DNA from 4 places in the Streptomyces fagopyri genome. Region 4 is predicted to be linked to each of the others. Evidence: riboswitches for the same ligand, from Rfam matches in the RefSeq annotation. Region 4 holds a riboswitch; each other region holds the start of a gene.
What was found. Region 4 has a riboswitch for S-adenosylmethionine ahead of GFH48_RS39860 (putative leader peptide). Riboswitches for the same ligand answer to the same signal wherever they lie in the genome.

Region 1 (4,204 bases), 6.4 Mb from region 4:
CTGGTCTTCGGTGCCATCGCGGCCATCGCGGCGATCGCCTCGATCAACCCGATCTGGTCGCTCGGCCCGTACCGTCCCGACATGGTGTCCACGGGCGCCCAGCCGGACTGGTACATGGGCTTCTCCGAGGGCCTGATCCGTGTCATGCCGGGCTGGGAGATCAACTTCTGGGGTCACACGCTCGTCCTGGGTGTGTTCATCCCGCTGGTGATCTTCCCGCTGGTCCTGGTCGCGATCGCGGTCTACCCGTTCATCGAGTCCTGGGTCACCGGCGACAAGCGCGAGCACCACATCCTGGACCGCCCGCGCAACGTCCCGACCCGTACCGCCTTCGGCGCGGCCTGGATCAGCTGGTACTTCGTCCTGCTGGTCGGTGGCGGCAACGACATCTGGGCCACGCACTTCCACCTGTCGATCAACTCGATCACCTGGTTCGTCCGGATCGCGTTCTTCGTCGTGCCGGTGCTCGTCTTCATCGCCACCAAGCGGATCTGCCTCGGCCTCCAGCGCCGCGACAAGGAGAAGGTGCTGCACGGCCGCGAGTCGGGCATCATCAAGCGCCTGCCGCACGGTGAGTTCATCGAGGTGCACGAGCCGCTCGGCCAGGAGGCCCTGCACACGCTCACCGCGCACGAGCAGTACCAGCCCGCCCAGATCGGCCCGGTGGTCGACGAGAACGGTGTGGAGCGCAAGGTGAACGGCGCGCAGCGACTGCGGGCCAAGCTCAGCAAGGGCTTCTACGGGGAGAACAGCCAGATCCCCAAGCCCACGGTCGAGGAGTACGAGGAGATCACGAGCGGCCACGGTCACCACTGATCCTTTGGCCGGTTCTCACCGGTCCCACTGATCGCCACGGCAGGAGCCCCCGTCCATTGCCCGGACGGGGGCTCTTTGCCGTGCCCGGGGCTGGATAGGGTGGACCCTGCTTGTACCTGTCCACGAACCCAGGAGCGGCATATGAGTGCTGTGACCCCCGCTGGAGGCGACATCGCGGCGGGCCGTTCCTGGCCCGCCGTACTGAACGGCCTGCTCGACGGCCGGGACCAGAGCGCGGACGACACGGCCTGGGCGATGGACCGGATCATGAGCGGCGAGGCGACGGACGCGCAGATCGCCGGCTTCGTGGTGGCGCTGCGGGCCAAGGGCGAGACGGTCGAGGAGATCACCGGCCTGGTCCGCACGATGTACGAGCACGCCAAGGTGATCGAGGTCCCGGGCGAGACCGTCGACATCGTCGGCACCGGCGGTGACGGCGCGAAGACGGTGAACATCTCCACGATGTCGTCGATCGTGGTGGCCGGGACCGGCGCGAAGGTCGTCAAGCACGGAAACCGGGCCGCGTCCTCGGCATCCGGTGCCTCGGACGTGCTGGGAAAGCTCGGCGTCAACCTGGAGCTGACGCCGAAGCGGGTGGCCGAGGTCGCCGAGGAGGCCGGGATCACCTTCTGCTTCGCCGTGAAGTTCCACCCGGCGCTGCGTCATGTCGCCGCGGCGCGCGGGCAGTTGGGGATCCGGACGGTCTTCAACTTCCTCGGCCCGCTGACCAACCCCGCGCGGGTGAGGGCGCAGGCGGTGGGTGTCGCGGACGCCCGGATGGCGCCGATCATGGCAGGCGTCTTCGCCGAGCGCGGCAACTCCTCGCTGGTCTTCCGCGGTGACGACGGGCTGGACGAGCTGACCACCACGGCGACGTCGAGGGTCTGGGTCGTGCGGGACGGCAAGGTGACCGAGGAGCGGTTCGATCCGCGGGACGTCGGGCTCGACCTCGTGCCCGTGGAGGCCCTGCGGGGTGCCGACGCCTCCTACAACGCGGAGGTCGCCCGCCGTGTCCTGGACGGTGAGACGGGGCCGGTACGGGACGCCGTGGTGCTGAACGCGGCGGCCGCGCTGGTGGCGCTGTCCCCGACGGACGCGTCCCTGGTGGACCAGCTCCGGGTCGCGATGGTGAAGACGGCCGGGGCCATCGACTCCGGGGCGGCGCGCGGTGTCCTGGACCGCTGGGTGACGGCCACCAACGCGTAGCCCGCCCACGGCATCCGCCCGAAGGACTCGTCCTCGAACGCCGGACGGGCTGGAGATCGCCGGCGCGGGCTCGCACCATCGACCCGTCCGGCGATCGGGGACACGGCCCGTGAGGCCGATGCGGGGGTCCGGGGGCGGCAGCCCCCGAGTACGGACGGGCCGGGTAGCCGCGGCTGGGGCGCGTACCGGTATGTGGACGCTGGGGTTGCGTCGGCAAGATCGTGTGGCAGGATGCGGTATCAGGTCATGAGCGACAGCCATCAGGCCCCGGCCGGCTGTCCGGCAACCCTCCGTCCGTGGCGGGGTGCCCCGGGTGAAGACCAGGCCGTAGGCAGCGAGGTCTGCGGCAAGCGCGGACCCCTCGAGAATCCCAGGGGTCCTGGTCGTTCGAGGGAGCCCTCTGTGAGCAAGCGAATGCGCTAGGGCGTAGAGCCCCGCCTCCGCACACCCCTTCTTGTTCTCACCCTCACCTGCGCCGAGCCGCCCGCGCGTACCTCCGTACGCCCCCGCTCGCGCGGTGCTTTCGCCTGCCTCTCACAGGAGTGCGCCATGTCTGTCTCCACCGTTGCCGCCGACCGGTCCGTATGTGCCCCGCTGCCCGTTCTGGGCCGTGATGTGAGCGTCCCGCTCGTCACCGGCGGGGAGGTCACGTACGCCGCCCTCGACTACGCCGCCAGCGCCCCGGCCCTCCAGCGCGTCTGGGACGACGTCGCCGCGTACGCCCCGTACTACGGCAGCGTGCACCGCGGGGCGGGCTACCTCTCGCAGCTGTCCACCGACCTCTTCGAGAACGCCCGCGTGACCGTCGCGGAGTTCCTGGACTGCCGCGAGGACGACCAGGTCGTCTTCACCCGGTCGACGACCGACTCGCTCAACCTGCTCGCCGCCGCCCTTCCGGCCGAATGCCAGGTCTTCGTGTTCGAGACCGAGCACCACGCCTCGCTGCTGCCGTGGCAGGACGCGCGGGTCACGTACCTCGACGCGCCCCGCGGCCCGGGGGAGGCCGTCGCGATCCTGGAGCGCGCCCTCGCCGGCCGTGATCCCCGGGGACCGGCCCTCGTCTGCGTCACCGGCGCCTCGAACGTCACCGGTGAGCTGTGGCCGGTGCGCGAGCTCGCCGCCGCCGCGCACGCCCACGACGCCCGGATCGTCCTGGACGCCGCCCAGCTCGCCCCGCACCGGCCGGTGTCCGTCCGTGACCTCGACGTCGACTGGGTCGCCTTCTCCGGGCACAAGCTGTACGCGCCCTTCGGTTCCGGAGTCCTCGCCGGCCGCTCCGACTGGCTGCGCGAGGCCGAGCCGTACCTCGCCGGCGGCGGCGCCAGCCGCAAGGTCGCCCGGCGCGCGGACGGCGGCGTCGATGTCGAGTGGCACGAGAGCGCGGCCCGGCACGAGGCGGGGTCCCCCAACGTCATCGGCGCCTACTCCATCGCCGCCGCCTGCAAGGCGCTCACCGAGGAGGGCTTCGACCGGATCGTCTACCGTGAGCGGCACCTGATCCGCACGGTCCGGGAGGGGCTCGCCGAGGTGCCCGCCGTGCGCGTGCTGTCCCTGTTCGGCGACGACGCGCCCCGGGTCGGCGTCATCTCGTTCGTCGTCGAGGGGTGGAACAGCTCGCACTTCGCGGCCGCGCTCTCCGCCGAGTACGGCATCGGGGTGCGCGACGGTCTCTTCTGCGCGCACCCGCTTCTGCGCACGCTCCTCGGCAGCGACCCGCAGACCCAGGGCGAGTGCGGGGCCCCCGAGGCCGCGCCCGGCGAGAAGTCCCTCAACGCGATCCGCGTCAGCTTCGGAGCCGGCACCCCGGACGAGCACGTGGAGCGCTTCGTGCGCGCCGTGAAGGAGCTCGTACGCGACGGTGCGCAGTGGCGCTACCGGACCGAGGGCGGTCGCTGCGTGCCCGCGGTCTGACACCGGCGGCCGCGGAGGGCGCGTCACGGCGCGGATGAGGCGGGGCAGGGTGGAGTGGGGGACCGGGTGAGTGGCGTGGCCGGTCACGTGGCCCGCCGCGCCCGTCAGCCTGCGCCCCTCGCTGGGCGCCCGGGGGCGGCCCCCGGATGGTGACTCCCGGGCCGTGGCCCCGAGCGGTGGCCCTCAGGCCGCGCGGTGGGTCAGGAGTCCAGGCCGATCGCGAACGCGGCTTCGAGGTCGTGCTGCGAGTACGTGCGGAACGCGACGTGGG
Region 2 (4,204 bases), 4.9 Mb from region 4:
AGGGGGTCGCGCGAGCGCCCCGAAGAGGTCGCGCGGATGTCCCGGGAGAGGCCAGGCACAGCCCCCGCAGGACTCCCGGACCGGCTCCGGAGGGTTCACGGACCGGCCGCGGAGGGCTCACGGGCGGGCCCCCGACCGGCCCACGGGCATACCGAAGGGCTCGCACCCCAGAGGGATACGAGCCCTTCGTCACGTCGAACAGTCAGTCGGCGCGTGCTTCAGCCGGTCGCGAGCCGGACCATGTCCGCCTGCGGCCCCTTCTGGCCCTGCGAGATCTCGAAATCGACCCGCTGACCCTCTTCCAGGGTGCGGTAGCCGTCCATCTGAATCGCGCTGTAGTGGACGAAAACATCCGCACCACCGTCGACCGCGATGAAGCCGTACCCCTTCTCCGCGTTGAACCACTTGACGGTGCCCTGAGCCATGCCTAACTCCCCTATTACTGGCCCTTGCACAGGACCGCACTTCGCGGGCCCGGGTCAGACCTCCACCCCCCAACGGATTGGGGGTGTGCGCCGGAACGCGTCGACCGCGGCTGAATGTATCTGTCCAACTGCCGTCTGCAACAGGTCAATCGGACGAGAATTCTGGGCACGGCCGATCGGGAATATAGGGAGAATTCGCGAATATTTAGGGCAACTCGGGCCCTATAAAGGCCGCATAAGGCTCAAAAACGCCGGGCATTTTGGCTACTTCTTGCCGCAGGCCGGACGTGAACTCATATGCACCCGGCATGGAAAACGAAGCCGGTTCCCCAACTGTACCGTGCTCAACCATACAGAATTGCCCCCTCCGCTTCTCTCGCGGAGGGGGCAATTCGATGAACTCTCGGTGATTGGCATTACCCACGGTAATGATCTCACCGTGGGTAACCGCCCGTCAGCCTCCGGCGACGGCCGGGATGATCGACACGCCGGCGCCGTCCGGCGTCGCCGTCTCCAGGCCCTGCTCGAAGCGGACGTCGTCGTCGTTGACGTACACGTTGACGAACCGGCGCAGCTTGCCCTCGTCGTCCAGCACGCGCGCGGCGATGCCCGTGTGGTTCTTCTCCAGGTCGGAGATCACCTCGCCGAGGTTCCCTCCCTCGGCGGTCACCTCGGACCGGCCGCCGGTGTAGGTGCGCAGGATGGTGGGGATGCGGACGTTGACGCTCATGCGATGACCTCCCGGTCGGATTCTGGGGTACGGCTGGGGAGCGCCCCGGCAGGGGCACGGCGCGCGAAGCAGCGCGCCCGGCTTCCCACGGGCCCGTGGCCGGAGAACGACCTCCCCGGCCGGGCGGCTACGCGAGGCCGGCCTCGCGGAAGGAGTCCAGGCTGGGGCGGATGGTCGCGGTCAGTCCCGTACCGGCCACCGCGTCCAGCGTCTTGAGGCCGTCACCGGTGTTCAGCACGACCGTGGTGAGCGTCGGGTCGAGCAGTCCGTTCTCGATCAGCTTCTTGGCCACGCCCACCGTCACCCCACCGGCGGTCTCGGCGAAGATCCCCTCGGTGCGCGCCAGCAGCCTGATCGCGTCGACCACCTGCTCGTCGTTCACGTCCTCCACCGCCCCGCCCGTCCGCCGCGCGATGTCCAGCACGTACGGGCCGTCCGCGGGGTTGCCGATGGCGAGCGACTTGGCGATGGTGTTCGGCTTCTGCGGCCGTACGACGTCGTGACCGGCCTTGTAGGCGACGGACACCGGCGAACAGCCCTCGGCCTGCGCACCGAAGATCTTGTAGGGCTTGTCCTCGACGAGACCGAGCTTGATCAGCTCCTGGAGCCCCTTGTCGACCTTGGTCAGCTGGGAGCCCGAGGCGATCGGCACGACGAGCTGGTCGGGCAGCCGCCAGCCGAGCTGCTCGCAGATCTCGTACGCGAGGGTCTTGGACCCCTCCGCGTAGTACGGCCGCAGGTTGACGTTGACGAAGCCCCAGCCCTCACCGGCCGGGTCGCCGATCAGCTCGGAGCAGAAGCGGTTCACGTCGTCGTAGTTGCCCTCGATGCCGATGAGCTCGCCGCCGTAGACCGCGGCCATGACGACCTTGCCCTGCTCCAGGTCGTGCGGGATGAACACGCAGGAGCGGAAGCCGGCGCGGGCGGCGGCGGCACCCACCGCGCCGGCGAGGTTGCCGGTCGAGGAGCAGGAGAGGGTGGTGAAGCCGAAGGCACGGGCCGCCTCGATGGCCTGGGCGACGACGCGATCCTTGAAGGAGTGCGTCGGGTTGCCCGAGTCGTCCTTGACGAAGAGCCGGCCGGGGTCGACACCCAGCTCGCGGGCGAGGTTGTCCGCCTGGACGAGCCTGGTCCAGCCCGGGTTGATGTTCGGCTTGCCGGCGACGTCGGCCGGGACGGGGAGCAGCGGCGCGTAACGCCAGATGTTCGCGGGGCCCGCCTCGATGCGCGCCCGCAGTTCCTCGGTTTCGTAGGCCGAGAAGTCGTAGGCGATCTCCAGCGGTCCGAAACACTCCTCGCAGGCGAAGACCGGGCCGAGCGGCACCCGGTGGCCGCACTCGCGGCAGGTGAGCGCGGCGGCGGGACCCAGATCGACGGATCGCGCGGAATCGGCCGGGTTCGCGGAGGTCACGGTGTCCGGAGTGCTTGCAACAGTCTGCGCAGCCATGGAGGCGAGGCCCTTTCTCCTCATCTTCCTCACGACGCACTTCGCCGTGAGACGGATTTGGCACCTTCCCGAGCCGGGAGCCCCGCGACGCGATCAGCGATGATCGGTACGAGACCGGCTGGAGGGTTGCCGGGGCTTCATCGGGCCGTATCCCTCTGCCCCTCTGGATGAGCGGTATTCGGTTGTTGGTCTTCAATTCGGGATGATCTACGACATGCGATGGTCATCCGCGTTGTTCAAGACTGTAACCGAAGGCCAGGACAGTTGAGATAGTCGTCCGAACCGCGAGATGGATCACACCGGGGGACACCGGGTGATCAGACAGTGAGGAGCCGCAGACTGTGCTGAAGGAAGTCGAGCGCTGGCTGAGCACACGCTCCTGGTCCGTGGCCGATCGTCCGCTGCACGGAATCATGTCCGCCAAACGCGCCTCGGGCTCCACGGTGAGCGTCGTGCTGCCCGCGCTGAACGAGGAGGAGACGGTCGGCGAGATCGTCGCCGTCATCCGCGACGACCTGATGCGTCAGGTGCCCCTCGTCGACGAGATCGTCGTCGTCGACTCGGGTTCGACCGACCGCACGTCGGAGGTCGCCGCCGCGGCGGGCGCGCGCGTCGTGCACCGGGACGAGATCCTGCCCCGCATCCCGGCCGTGCCCGGCAAGGGCGAGGTCCTGTGGCGGTCGCTCCTCGTGACGAGCGGGGACATCGTCTGTTTCATCGACGCGGACCTGAGGGAGTTCTCGTCGGACTTCGTCTCCGGGATCGTGGGTCCGCTGCTCACCGAGCCGGACGTGGACCTCGTCAAGGGGATGTACGACCGTCCGCTGGCCGGCGCCGCGGGCCAGGGCGGTCGCGTCACGGAACTCATGGCCCGCCCGCTGCTGAACATGCACTGGCCCCAGCTGGCCGGCTTCGTCCAGCCGCTCGGCGGTGAGTACGCGGCCCGCCGCTCGCTGCTGGAACAGCTGCCCTTCCCCGTCGGCTACGGCGTCGAACTGGGCATGCTCGTCGACGCCCTGCACCTGGTGGGCCTCGACGCGCTCGCCCAGGTCGACGTCGGCGAGCGCAAGCACCGTCACCAGGACGGGCAGGCGCTGGGCCGGATGTCCGCCGCGATCTACCGCACGGCGCAGCTCCGGCTGGCCCGCGGGCATCTCATCCGGCCGTCCCTCACCCAGTTCGAGCGGGGCGAGGACGGTTTCGAGCCGCGTACGTACTCGGTGGACACGGAGGAACGCCCCCCGATGGCCGAAATCTCCGAGTACGTGAAGCGCAGGGCCGCGTGAGCCCGGCCCCTGGTGAGGGGCCGGCGGGCGGCGCGACCGGCCCCGCCGTCCCGCGGTCCGTGTCCTTCGTCGCATACGGCCGACGGGAACGTTTGAGCGTTTCGGTGCCGGGCTAGGTTTCGAGGCATGGCTTCGACGGCTTCATCGCACGGCACCCACCGGATCCTCGTCGCGTCCAACCGCGGTCCGATCTCCTACGAGGTGCTGGAGGACGGCTCGCTCCAGGCCCGGCGCGGCGGGGGCGGGCTGGTCTCGGGCCTCTCCGCGATCGGGCCGGACGCGGGGGCCCTGTGGGTGTGCTCGGCGCTCGGCGAAG
Region 3 (4,204 bases), 1.8 Mb from region 4:
CCCCCTGCTCGGCGCCGCGCAGGAGGTGGACCTGGCGAAGCGCATCGAGGCGGGCCTGTTCGCCGAGCGCAGGCTCCTGGAGGAGCCGGGCATCGACCCGGGGTTCCGGCGGGAGCTGGAGATCCTGGCCGCTGACGGGCACCGGGCGAAGTCCCATCTCGTGGAGGCGAACCTGCGTCTGGTCGTCTCCATCGCCAAGCGTTACAGCAGGCGCGGGATGCTCTTCCTGGACCTGGTGCAGGAGGGCAACACGGGTCTCATCCGCGCGGTGGAGAAGTTCGACTACGCCAGGGGGTTCAAGTTCTCGACCTACGCGACCTGGTGGATCCGGCAGGCGATCTCACGTGCTCTGGCGGACCAGAGCCGGACCATCCGCATTCCGGTCCACATGGTCGAGGTCATCAACAGGATGGCCAAGGTCCGCAGGGAGTTCATCCAGGACACGGGGGCCGATCCGACCCAGGAGGAACTCGCGAGGAAGCTGGACGTGCCCGTGGAGAAGATCACCGAGATCGAGAACTACACCAAGGAGCCGGTCTCCCTCCACACCCCCCTCGGCGAGGAGGGCGGTACCGAACTGGGTGACGTACTGGAGGACAGCGAGACCATCTCGCCGGCGGACATGGTCACCTTCCTGCTCCTCAAGGACGCCATCCAGGCCGTCCTGGCGAACATGACCGCGCGTGAGGCCGGAATCATCTCGCTGCGCTACGGCCTCATGGACGGCCAGTCCCGCACGCTGGAGGAGATAGGGCAGGTGTACGGGGTGACACGCGAGCGCATCCGCCAGATCGAGTCCAAGACGATGTCCAAGCTGCGTCACCCCTCACGCTCCGAGGCCCTCCGGGACTACCTCGACGTCAGCTGATCACCGGCGGACCCGGCCGTCCCCGGGTGCCCGCGGTGTCGGGGTGGGCGAGGCCCAGGTGGTCGTGGAGGGTGGTGCCCTCGTACTCCGTACGGAACACACCGCGCTCCTGGAGCAGCGGGACCACGGTGTCGGCGAAGGCGTCGAGGCCGCCGGGGGTGATGTGCGGGACGAGGATGAAGCCGTCGGAGGCGTCGGCCTGCACGAAGTCGTTGATCGTCTCGGCGGCGGTGGCCGGGGAGCCGGCGAACGCCTGCCGGTCGGGACGCGGGAACCAGTACTGGAACCTGTCCCACTCGAAGAACGGGTGGGTCGCCAGGCCGTGGACGATCTGGGCGACCAGGGCCAGCACGATCGCCGAGACGATCCAGCGGCCCGGCCGGCCTCGGCTCGGCCACGGGAGCGGGAGGCGGTCTTCCCCTGGCCCGCGTGCATCGCGGTCACCGTCACCGTTCCGGCCCATGGGGCCTCGTGCTCACCGGAGTTGCTCCGGTCCGATCCGGCGTGGGTCAGGCACGGCCAGGAACGGGTGTCGACGCTCGGAAGCCCGGACGACCACGTGGTGAGACCGCGCGGGTGCCTTCTTGACGAGCCCACGGAGCGGACCGAGACTGACGGGGACGGTCACGATTGTCAGCGCCCTTCGCCCGGTTCCCTCCGTGCGTCGCGGTTGATCGGCCCCGGCCCGCTGACAGGCAACCCTTCCACCGCGACGGGGTGCCCCGGGTGACGACCGGGTCCCGCCGGAGCGGTGGGGCAAGCGTGGTCTCGCCTCTCGCGAGCCCCGGACACGGGAGCGACAGGAATGACCGGAAAGGGCACGAGCGGTCTCACCAGGCGCCTGCACATCGATCTGCAGCGGGTCTCCAGCGCCTGCTAGGCGGGTGGGGAGAGTCCCGTCGGCCGCCCGGAGGGCGGGCCTCGCGGAGTCCGGTGCGTGCTCTCGGCGTGCCGGACGGAAGTCCGTGTACCGGACGTGACCGGGGTTCCGCCCGGTGCGGGGAGAGGGCGCACCAGGAGTCGTGAGGCATCCGCGGCTTTCGTGACACGCCCTGGTCCGCGGTCCGGACGGTACGTCAGCGCAGTCACCCCGTCCCGCCGCTGCCGCCCCGGGTGGCAGGGCTTCGTCGTCCCCCTGGAGAGTCATGCCCGAGACAGCCTCGCTCAGTCCGGCCGCCCCCGCCTCCACCCGCCGCGCCCCGGCCTCACCCGCCACGGGGGCGGTCGCCGCCGCGTCCCCCCGGGCCGCCGCACCCTCGCGTGGACACCGCATCCGCAGCCGCATCGGTGTCGGTCCGGCCGGCGGCTTCTATCCCGCGCCGCACCGCTATCAGCTGTACCTCTCCGAGGGCTGTCCGCGCTCGCTGCGCGTCTCGATCACCCTCGGGCTGCTGGGACTGCGTGACTCGGTCACCACCACGCTGCTGACGGGGCCCTCCGGGACACCGGACGCCCGCGTCGCGCTGCGGGCGGCGTACGAGGCCACCTGGCACCACTACGACGGTCCGCTCACCGCGCCGGCACTGTGCGACCGCTGGAGCGGACGCATCGTCAGCAACCACACCCCCGACATCCTGCGCGACCTCGGTGAACTTCCGGGCTGCCGCGACGCCGCCGGGCTCCCCCGGCTGCATCCGCCGTCCCTCGCCGCGGACATCGACACGTTCCGCGCCTTCCTGGACCGCGGCCTCACCCCGGACGCCCCGCCGACGGCACGGTCGGCCGCGCTCGGTTCGCTGGATCAGCGGCTCGCCGCGCGGACACATGTGCTGGGTGGCGAGTTGACGGCCGCGGACGTCGACCTGTGGGTGGCCCTCACGCGCCTCGGCGCGGAGGACGCGCTCTCCCCGTACGGCCGTCTGCGGGACTACGTCCGCCGACTGGGCGCCCATCCGGTCTTCCGTGAGGCGACGCAACTGGTCTGACGGCTCGTCAGACTCTCTCGCCGGACGCCGTCGTCCGCCTGCCCGGCAGAACGCGGACCCGGGACGGCCACTGCCCGCCGCCGCACGGACGGCGGGCGGTGATCCGCCGGCTCAGCCCTTGACGCGGGTGAAGACGAGGGTGCTGACGACAGTGGTCAGGCCGCGGAGCATGCCCATCTGGTTCCAGCCCATGTCGAACTGGTCGCGGTCCACGGTGAACTCCGCGACGAGGGTGACGTCTTCGGCACTCGCCGCGGTGACACGGGCGACGACGGGCTGCGGCCTGGTGACGCCGCGCACGGTCAACTGCCCGGTCACCGCGACGGTGTCGTCCTGGGCGACCACCGCGTCGTCCACCGCGAAGGTGATCGTGGGGTGCCGTTCCGCGTCGAAGAGGTCGGCCGAGCGCAGGTGCTTGTCCCGCTTGCCGTTCTTGGTGTCGAGGGACGCCACGTCCAGGGTGACGGTGCCGTGGGCGGTCCCGTCGGACCGCACCTCGCCCTCCCCGGCGACAGCGGCGAAGACGCCCTTCACCGTCACCAGTCCCCACATCGTCTTGTGCCGGATGACGACGCTGGTGCGGGCGGGGTCGAGCTGCCACAGGCCGGTTTCGACGGCGACGGTCATGAGAGTTCTCCAGACGGTTAACGATGAGAGGTGGCGCACGGGCCGTGGGACAACCAGGAGTCATCCAAATTTGGACGATCACAGGCTAGCCCGTTCTTCAAATTTGGACAACCGGTAGACTGTGACACCATGGCCGACTTCCTCGCCCCCGCTGACCTGCCCGAACACGAGCAGGCGGCCGACGACGGCCTGCTGCCGAGCGAACTGCGGTCCTGGATGCGGCTGTTGGCGGCGGCCGGGGCGATCGAGCAGCAGTTGCGCGCTCACGTCAAGGACGCCCTCGGTGTCTCGCACGACGAGTTCCTGGTGCTGTGCCTGCTGGCCGACCAGCCCGGCTCCAGCCTGCGCATGACACAGATCGCCGAACTGCTGGGCCGCCCCAAGACACGGCTGACCTATCAGGTGGCCTGTCTGCAGCACGCGGGCCTGATCACGCGGCGCTCGGCGTGCGGGGACAAACGGGGTATCGAGGTGGCGCTCACGGACAAGGCGCGCACGCTGCTGAGCGAGTCCTCGCGCCCGCTGGCCGACGCCGTCTCGCAGGCCATCGCCCGAACGGCCTGCGCGCAGCGGTACGAGCAGCTGCACGACTTGCTGCCGCCCCCAGAGGCCCCCCATGACGGTTCACGTGCGGCGGGCGGCCCGGCAGGACCGTGAGCGACGGCCCCGGGGACCGGCTGCAGGGCCGTGACACGGCGCACCCGCCCGCGCCACGGCCCGGAAGCGCGCGAAGCCTCCCCCGGACGGCCTCGCGGGTCAGAAGCCGGGAAAGACGCGTCGCAGG
Region 4 (4,204 bases):
AGCAGGAGTTGCCGCAGCCAGCGCCGCGCGGTGTATGTCGCCACCACCGCGACCCCTCCGCCGAGGACCACCGCGAGCAGCAGTGCGGCCCCGGTCAGCTGGAGCGTCTGCGGCAGCGCGTCGGCCAGCGTCGAGGTCACCGGTCTGCCGGTGGACACCGAGTCGCCGAAGTCCCCACGCACCGCCCGGCTGAGATACTCCGCGTACTGCACCAGCACCGGCTTGTCGAAGCCGTACTCGTGCCGCAGTACGGCGATCTGTTCCGGGTCGACCTGCCCCGAGTCCATCCCGGCACTGGCCATCGCCGTCACCGGATCGCCCGGCAGGTAGTCGAGCACCAGGAAAGACACCGTGTAGGCCGCCCACAGCACCCCAACCGCTTGCGCGAGCCGCTTGATCACATACCGGCGCACGGTCTAGCCGATCCAGGTGTCGTGCAGCTGGATCCGGCTGGAGGCGTCGAAGTCCAGGTCGTGCACCTTCTTCGACACGCCCAGCTGGGTCTGCAGTTCCACCACCGGCGCGTAGTAGGCGTTCTGCACGATCGACTCCTGGGCCTGGGCCACCAGCTGTTTGCGCTTGGCGGTGTCCGTGGTCGCGGCTTGTGCGGACAGTGCGGCGTCCAGGTCACCGGCCGGTACGCGGTAGAAGTTGGCCAGTTGAGTGGAGAAGGAGCTGCGGAGGATGTCCGGGTCGGCCCGGGTGACGTTGCTCCAGGCCGCGTCGTAGTCGCCCGACTGAAGTGTCGGGGCCAGCTGGGTGACCTGGAGCTGCTTGAGGACGACGTCGATGCCGACGGACTTGAGCTGCTGCTGGATCAGTTCCAGCGCGGGCTGGTTGGTGGCCGCATTGGGGATCCAGTTGATGGTCAGGCCGAGTTTCCTGCTGCCCTTGGTGCGGATACCGTCGCTGCCTGACTTCCAACCGGCCTGGTCGAGCAGCGACTTCGCCCTGGCCGCGTCGAAGGTGAGGTTCGAGGCGAGGCTGGTGTAGTCGGGCGTCGTGTGCGCGAGCACACTGGTCGCGGCCCGGGTGCCGGTCGGGAAAACGGTGTCGGCGATCTGCTTCCGGTCAATGGCGTACCGGATCGCCTGCCGCACTCTGGCGTCCTTGAGAGCTGGACGGGAGTTGTTGAAGGCCAGGCCGAATACCACGCCCGGGTTGGCCCGGCGCTGGAGAGCGACCTGACTGCCCCTGAGCCCTGCCTCGTTGGCCTTGCCGACACTGCTGATGGCGTCCACCTGGCCGGACTGGAGGCTGCCGGCCCGTACGCCCGCCTCCGGCACGACCTTGAAGACCAGCTTGTCGAGGTAGGCCTCGCCCTTCTTGCTCCACAAAGAGGAACCCCAGGCGTATCCGGTGCGCCTGGCGAGGGTGATCGATTGGTTCTGCACGTACTGCTTCAGCACGAACGGTCCGGATCCGACGACTCCGTCGCTGCACCTCTGCTGCGGGGTCTTCTTCACGCTCGCCGACGACTCGATGCCCAGCGAGTGCGTGGAAGTGGCCTGCAGAAATTGGGCGTTGGGTTGCTTGAAGGCCACCTTGACGGTGAGCGGGTCGATCACGGTGGTGCTCTTGACGCCGCTCAGGTAACCCTCGGCCAGTGCTCCCAGGACGCCGAGCTTCGGCACCGCGTCGAAGTTGTCCTTGACCACCTGCGCGGTCAGCTTCGAGCGGTCGCTGAAGGTGACGCCCGAGCGCAGATGGAAGGTGAACGTCGTGGCGTCGGAGCTGACGTCCCAGCTCTTCGCCAGCCACGGCACGATCTTGCCGGTCTCGGGGTCCTGGTCGGTCAGTGAGTCCACGATCTGGCGGACCGAGTAGATGGTCTCGTTGCTGGCGACCTGCTGCGGGTCGACGCAGCCGGCGTCCGAACCCACCGCGAAGGTCAGGGTGCCGCCGGACTTTGCCCGGCCGCTGCCGGAATCGGAGCCTTCGCCGCTGGATCCGCAGGCGGTCAGCAGGACACTGGTGGTGAGGAGGGCGCTCAGCGTGGCCCATCGGGGGGTTCTGAAATCCGGAAGTGCGGTCACAGAAGGCTTCTCCAACTCGTGTCACCAGGCACGGGGTGTCCAGTTGGGCACGGCCGTACATGGGCGTTCGACCCCGGTCGGCGCGACGCCGGCGACGGGGGAGCGCTGCGCGGAGGGGGACGGTCAGGTGGATGCCCCCGATACCGACATCGGTGGCAGGGGGAGGAGGGACGAGAGCCGAGGCCGCCGACGGATGTCAGCCGACCGGAAGAAGGCTCCTCAGACCTGACAGAGACAGCTGGTCGAGCGCTTCAGATCGATGTGGCGCCGACGCGAGAACCGGGAGAACACCGAGACGACGGCGAAGGAGGCTGTCAGGTCACCGCTGTGCCGCATGCTGCCCCTCCCCATCTCCGACCCCGCTCATGGGGCCACGCGCTTGCGTGGATCGCCGATGATCCACGCCGGGCTTTCACCTGGAGCACCCCACCGCGCGGGAGGGTTGCCGGTCAGCAAGCCAGGGCTTGACGCTGACACTCAATGCCGTTGGGGATCGTACGGAGGGCTGTTGTCGTACGTCAATGCCACAGAGCGAGGCCCCGCAAGGCCGGTCGGGCCGGCACCGGGTCCGTCTCAGGAACCGCTCCGCCCAAGGGGGATTCTCTGGCCGGCCTCGATCGCCACCGGCAGCCGGTCCACGGCCGGGGGCAGCGGACAGGTGGCCATGTCCGTGTAGGCGCAGGCAGGTTCGCAGCGCGTTGAAGTCCAGGACAGCCCTTCCGTCGGCCGCCCACCTCGACCTCGCGATGCTATCGACTACCACCACCGGGCTGCTGCCAGGTCCTGGCGGCCGGCGGAGCGGCCATTCGCATCCTGGACCGGACGGCCTACACTGCCCGCTGGCCTTTCCACCTGCTGGACCGGCGTTGACAAATGTCCGGGCCGTTGCCTTAACTACTGGCCAGAACGGTCATGAGCGTCAGCGACAAGCCCTGGCTTGCTGACCGGCAACCCTCCCACCGCGGTGGGGTGCCCCAGGTGACGACCCGGCCGATGAAGTTTCGGTAAGCGCGAGGCCCTCAGGGGCGGAACGGTGACGGTGAGGTCATGTACGCAGTTCCCAGGACGGCCGCACGCCGCTCCCAGGGTTGCGTACCGCCGTACGTGAATCTGCTGGTCGCCGATCGTGCCGTCGATCTGCTCCGCGTGAACAGCGCGCTGTGTACCGCCCCGGGTCGCGCCCTCTGTCGGGGCTGACACTTCTCCGCAGCCCCCGTACTTCCTGACGAACACTGCCGCCGCGGTGTTTTCCGTCGTCCTCCCCGCCCCCGGTGCCTCGCCGGCGCATGCCGCCGTGCCATCCGGGGTGTCGTCCGATCCAGCCGGAGCCCACCGTGAGTGAACCCCCTGGCGCTACCGTCACGCTTCCCGAGACGTCCACCGCCGATGAACCGTCAAAGCCCCTCACCGCTCAGCGAGTTCTGCCGCTGCGGCGCCCCGGACGCTGGATCGCGACCGCGGTCGTACTCGTCCTGGTCGCCCAGTTCGTGCACGGACTGGTCACCAATCCCTTCTACCAGTGGGACCGCTGGAACTATTGGTTTCTACGCCCCACCATCCTCGACGGCCTGGCGATCACCCTCGAAGTCGCCGCCTACAGTGCGGTGTTGGGTCTTGCCGGCGGGATCGTGCTCGCATTGGGCCGCCTCTCGAAGAACCCGGTGCTGCGCGCGGTCAGCTGGACGTACGTCTGGGCGCTGCGCTCCGTCCCGCTCATCGTGGTGCTGATCTTCCTCTACAACTTCAGCGCCCTGTACAAGACGTTGAGCGTCGGCATTCCCTTCGGGCCGGCCTTCTTCTCCTTCGACGAGTCGAGACTCGGCACCGACATGGTCGTGGCCGTCATCGGCCTCAGCCTCAACGAGGCCGCCTACGCGGCCGAGGTGGTCCGCGGCGGCATCCTCTCCGTCGACCAGGGCCAGCACGAAGCGGCCGCGGCACTCGGGCTGCCCAAGAGCTACCAGTTCCGGAGAATCGTCTTCCCGCAGGCGCTGCGCTCGATCGTCCCGAACTACGTCAACCAGCTCATCGGCCTGATCAAGGGCACCTCGCTGGTCTTCTACGTGTCCCTGCTCGACCTGTTCGGCTCCGCGCAGACGATGGGCGCCACCTATCCCGGCGACATCGTGCCGCTGCTGCTGGTTGTCACCGCCTGGTACCTGATCCTG

Region 1: another riboswitch for S-adenosylmethionine. It lies ahead of GFH48_RS28785 (aminotransferase class V-fold PLP-dependent enzyme); the one in region 4 lies ahead of GFH48_RS39860 (putative leader peptide).
Region 2: another riboswitch for S-adenosylmethionine. It lies ahead of thrC (threonine synthase); the one in region 4 lies ahead of GFH48_RS39860 (putative leader peptide).
Region 3: another riboswitch for S-adenosylmethionine. It lies ahead of GFH48_RS40095 (putative leader peptide); the one in region 4 lies ahead of GFH48_RS39860 (putative leader peptide).

The regions. Positions count from the first base shown of each region.
Region 1 covers NZ_CP045643.1:6,669,697-6,673,900, forward strand. Annotated here, with positions in the region: gene qcrB (cytochrome bc1 complex cytochrome b subunit) at 1-816, shown strand, start outside; gene trpD (anthranilate phosphoribosyltransferase) at 958-2,022, shown strand; SAM riboswitch class IV at 2,265-2,381, shown strand; gene GFH48_RS28785 (aminotransferase class V-fold PLP-dependent enzyme) at 2,572-3,933, shown strand; gene GFH48_RS28790 (Lrp/AsnC family transcriptional regulator) at 4,134-4,204, opposite strand, start outside.
Region 2 covers NZ_CP045643.1:5,149,032-5,153,235, reverse strand. Annotated here, with positions in the region: gene GFH48_RS22245 (cold-shock protein) at 219-425, opposite strand; gene GFH48_RS22240 (MoaD/ThiS family protein) at 880-1,155, opposite strand; gene thrC (threonine synthase) at 1,283-2,602, opposite strand; SAM riboswitch class I at 2,620-2,776, opposite strand; gene GFH48_RS22230 (glucosyl-3-phosphoglycerate synthase) at 2,944-3,888, shown strand; gene GFH48_RS22225 (alpha,alpha-trehalose-phosphate synthase (UDP-forming)) at 4,015-4,204, shown strand, end outside.
Region 3 covers NZ_CP045643.1:2,067,068-2,071,271, forward strand. Annotated here, with positions in the region: partial or broken gene GFH48_RS08835 (RNA polymerase sigma factor) at 1-868, shown strand, start outside; partial or broken gene GFH48_RS08840 (F420-dependent methylene-tetrahydromethanopterin reductase) at 861-1,130, opposite strand; SAM riboswitch class IV at 1,491-1,637, shown strand; gene GFH48_RS40095 (putative leader peptide) at 1,674-1,748, shown strand; gene GFH48_RS08845 (glutathione S-transferase C-terminal domain-containing protein) at 2,014-2,793, shown strand; gene GFH48_RS08850 (YceI family protein) at 2,905-3,420, opposite strand; gene GFH48_RS08855 (MarR family winged helix-turn-helix transcriptional regulator) at 3,550-4,077, shown strand; gene GFH48_RS08860 (maleylpyruvate isomerase N-terminal domain-containing protein) at 4,177-4,204, opposite strand, start outside.
Region 4 covers NZ_CP045643.1:290,556-294,759, reverse strand. Annotated here, with positions in the region: gene GFH48_RS01345 (ABC transporter permease) at 1-413, opposite strand, end outside; gene GFH48_RS01340 (ABC transporter substrate-binding protein) at 417-2,036, opposite strand; gene GFH48_RS39860 (putative leader peptide) at 2,256-2,372, opposite strand; SAM riboswitch class IV at 2,407-2,521, opposite strand; partial or broken gene GFH48_RS01335 (DUF1684 domain-containing protein) at 2,610-2,766, opposite strand; SAM riboswitch class IV at 2,945-3,053, shown strand; gene GFH48_RS01330 (amino acid ABC transporter permease) at 3,371-4,204, shown strand, end outside.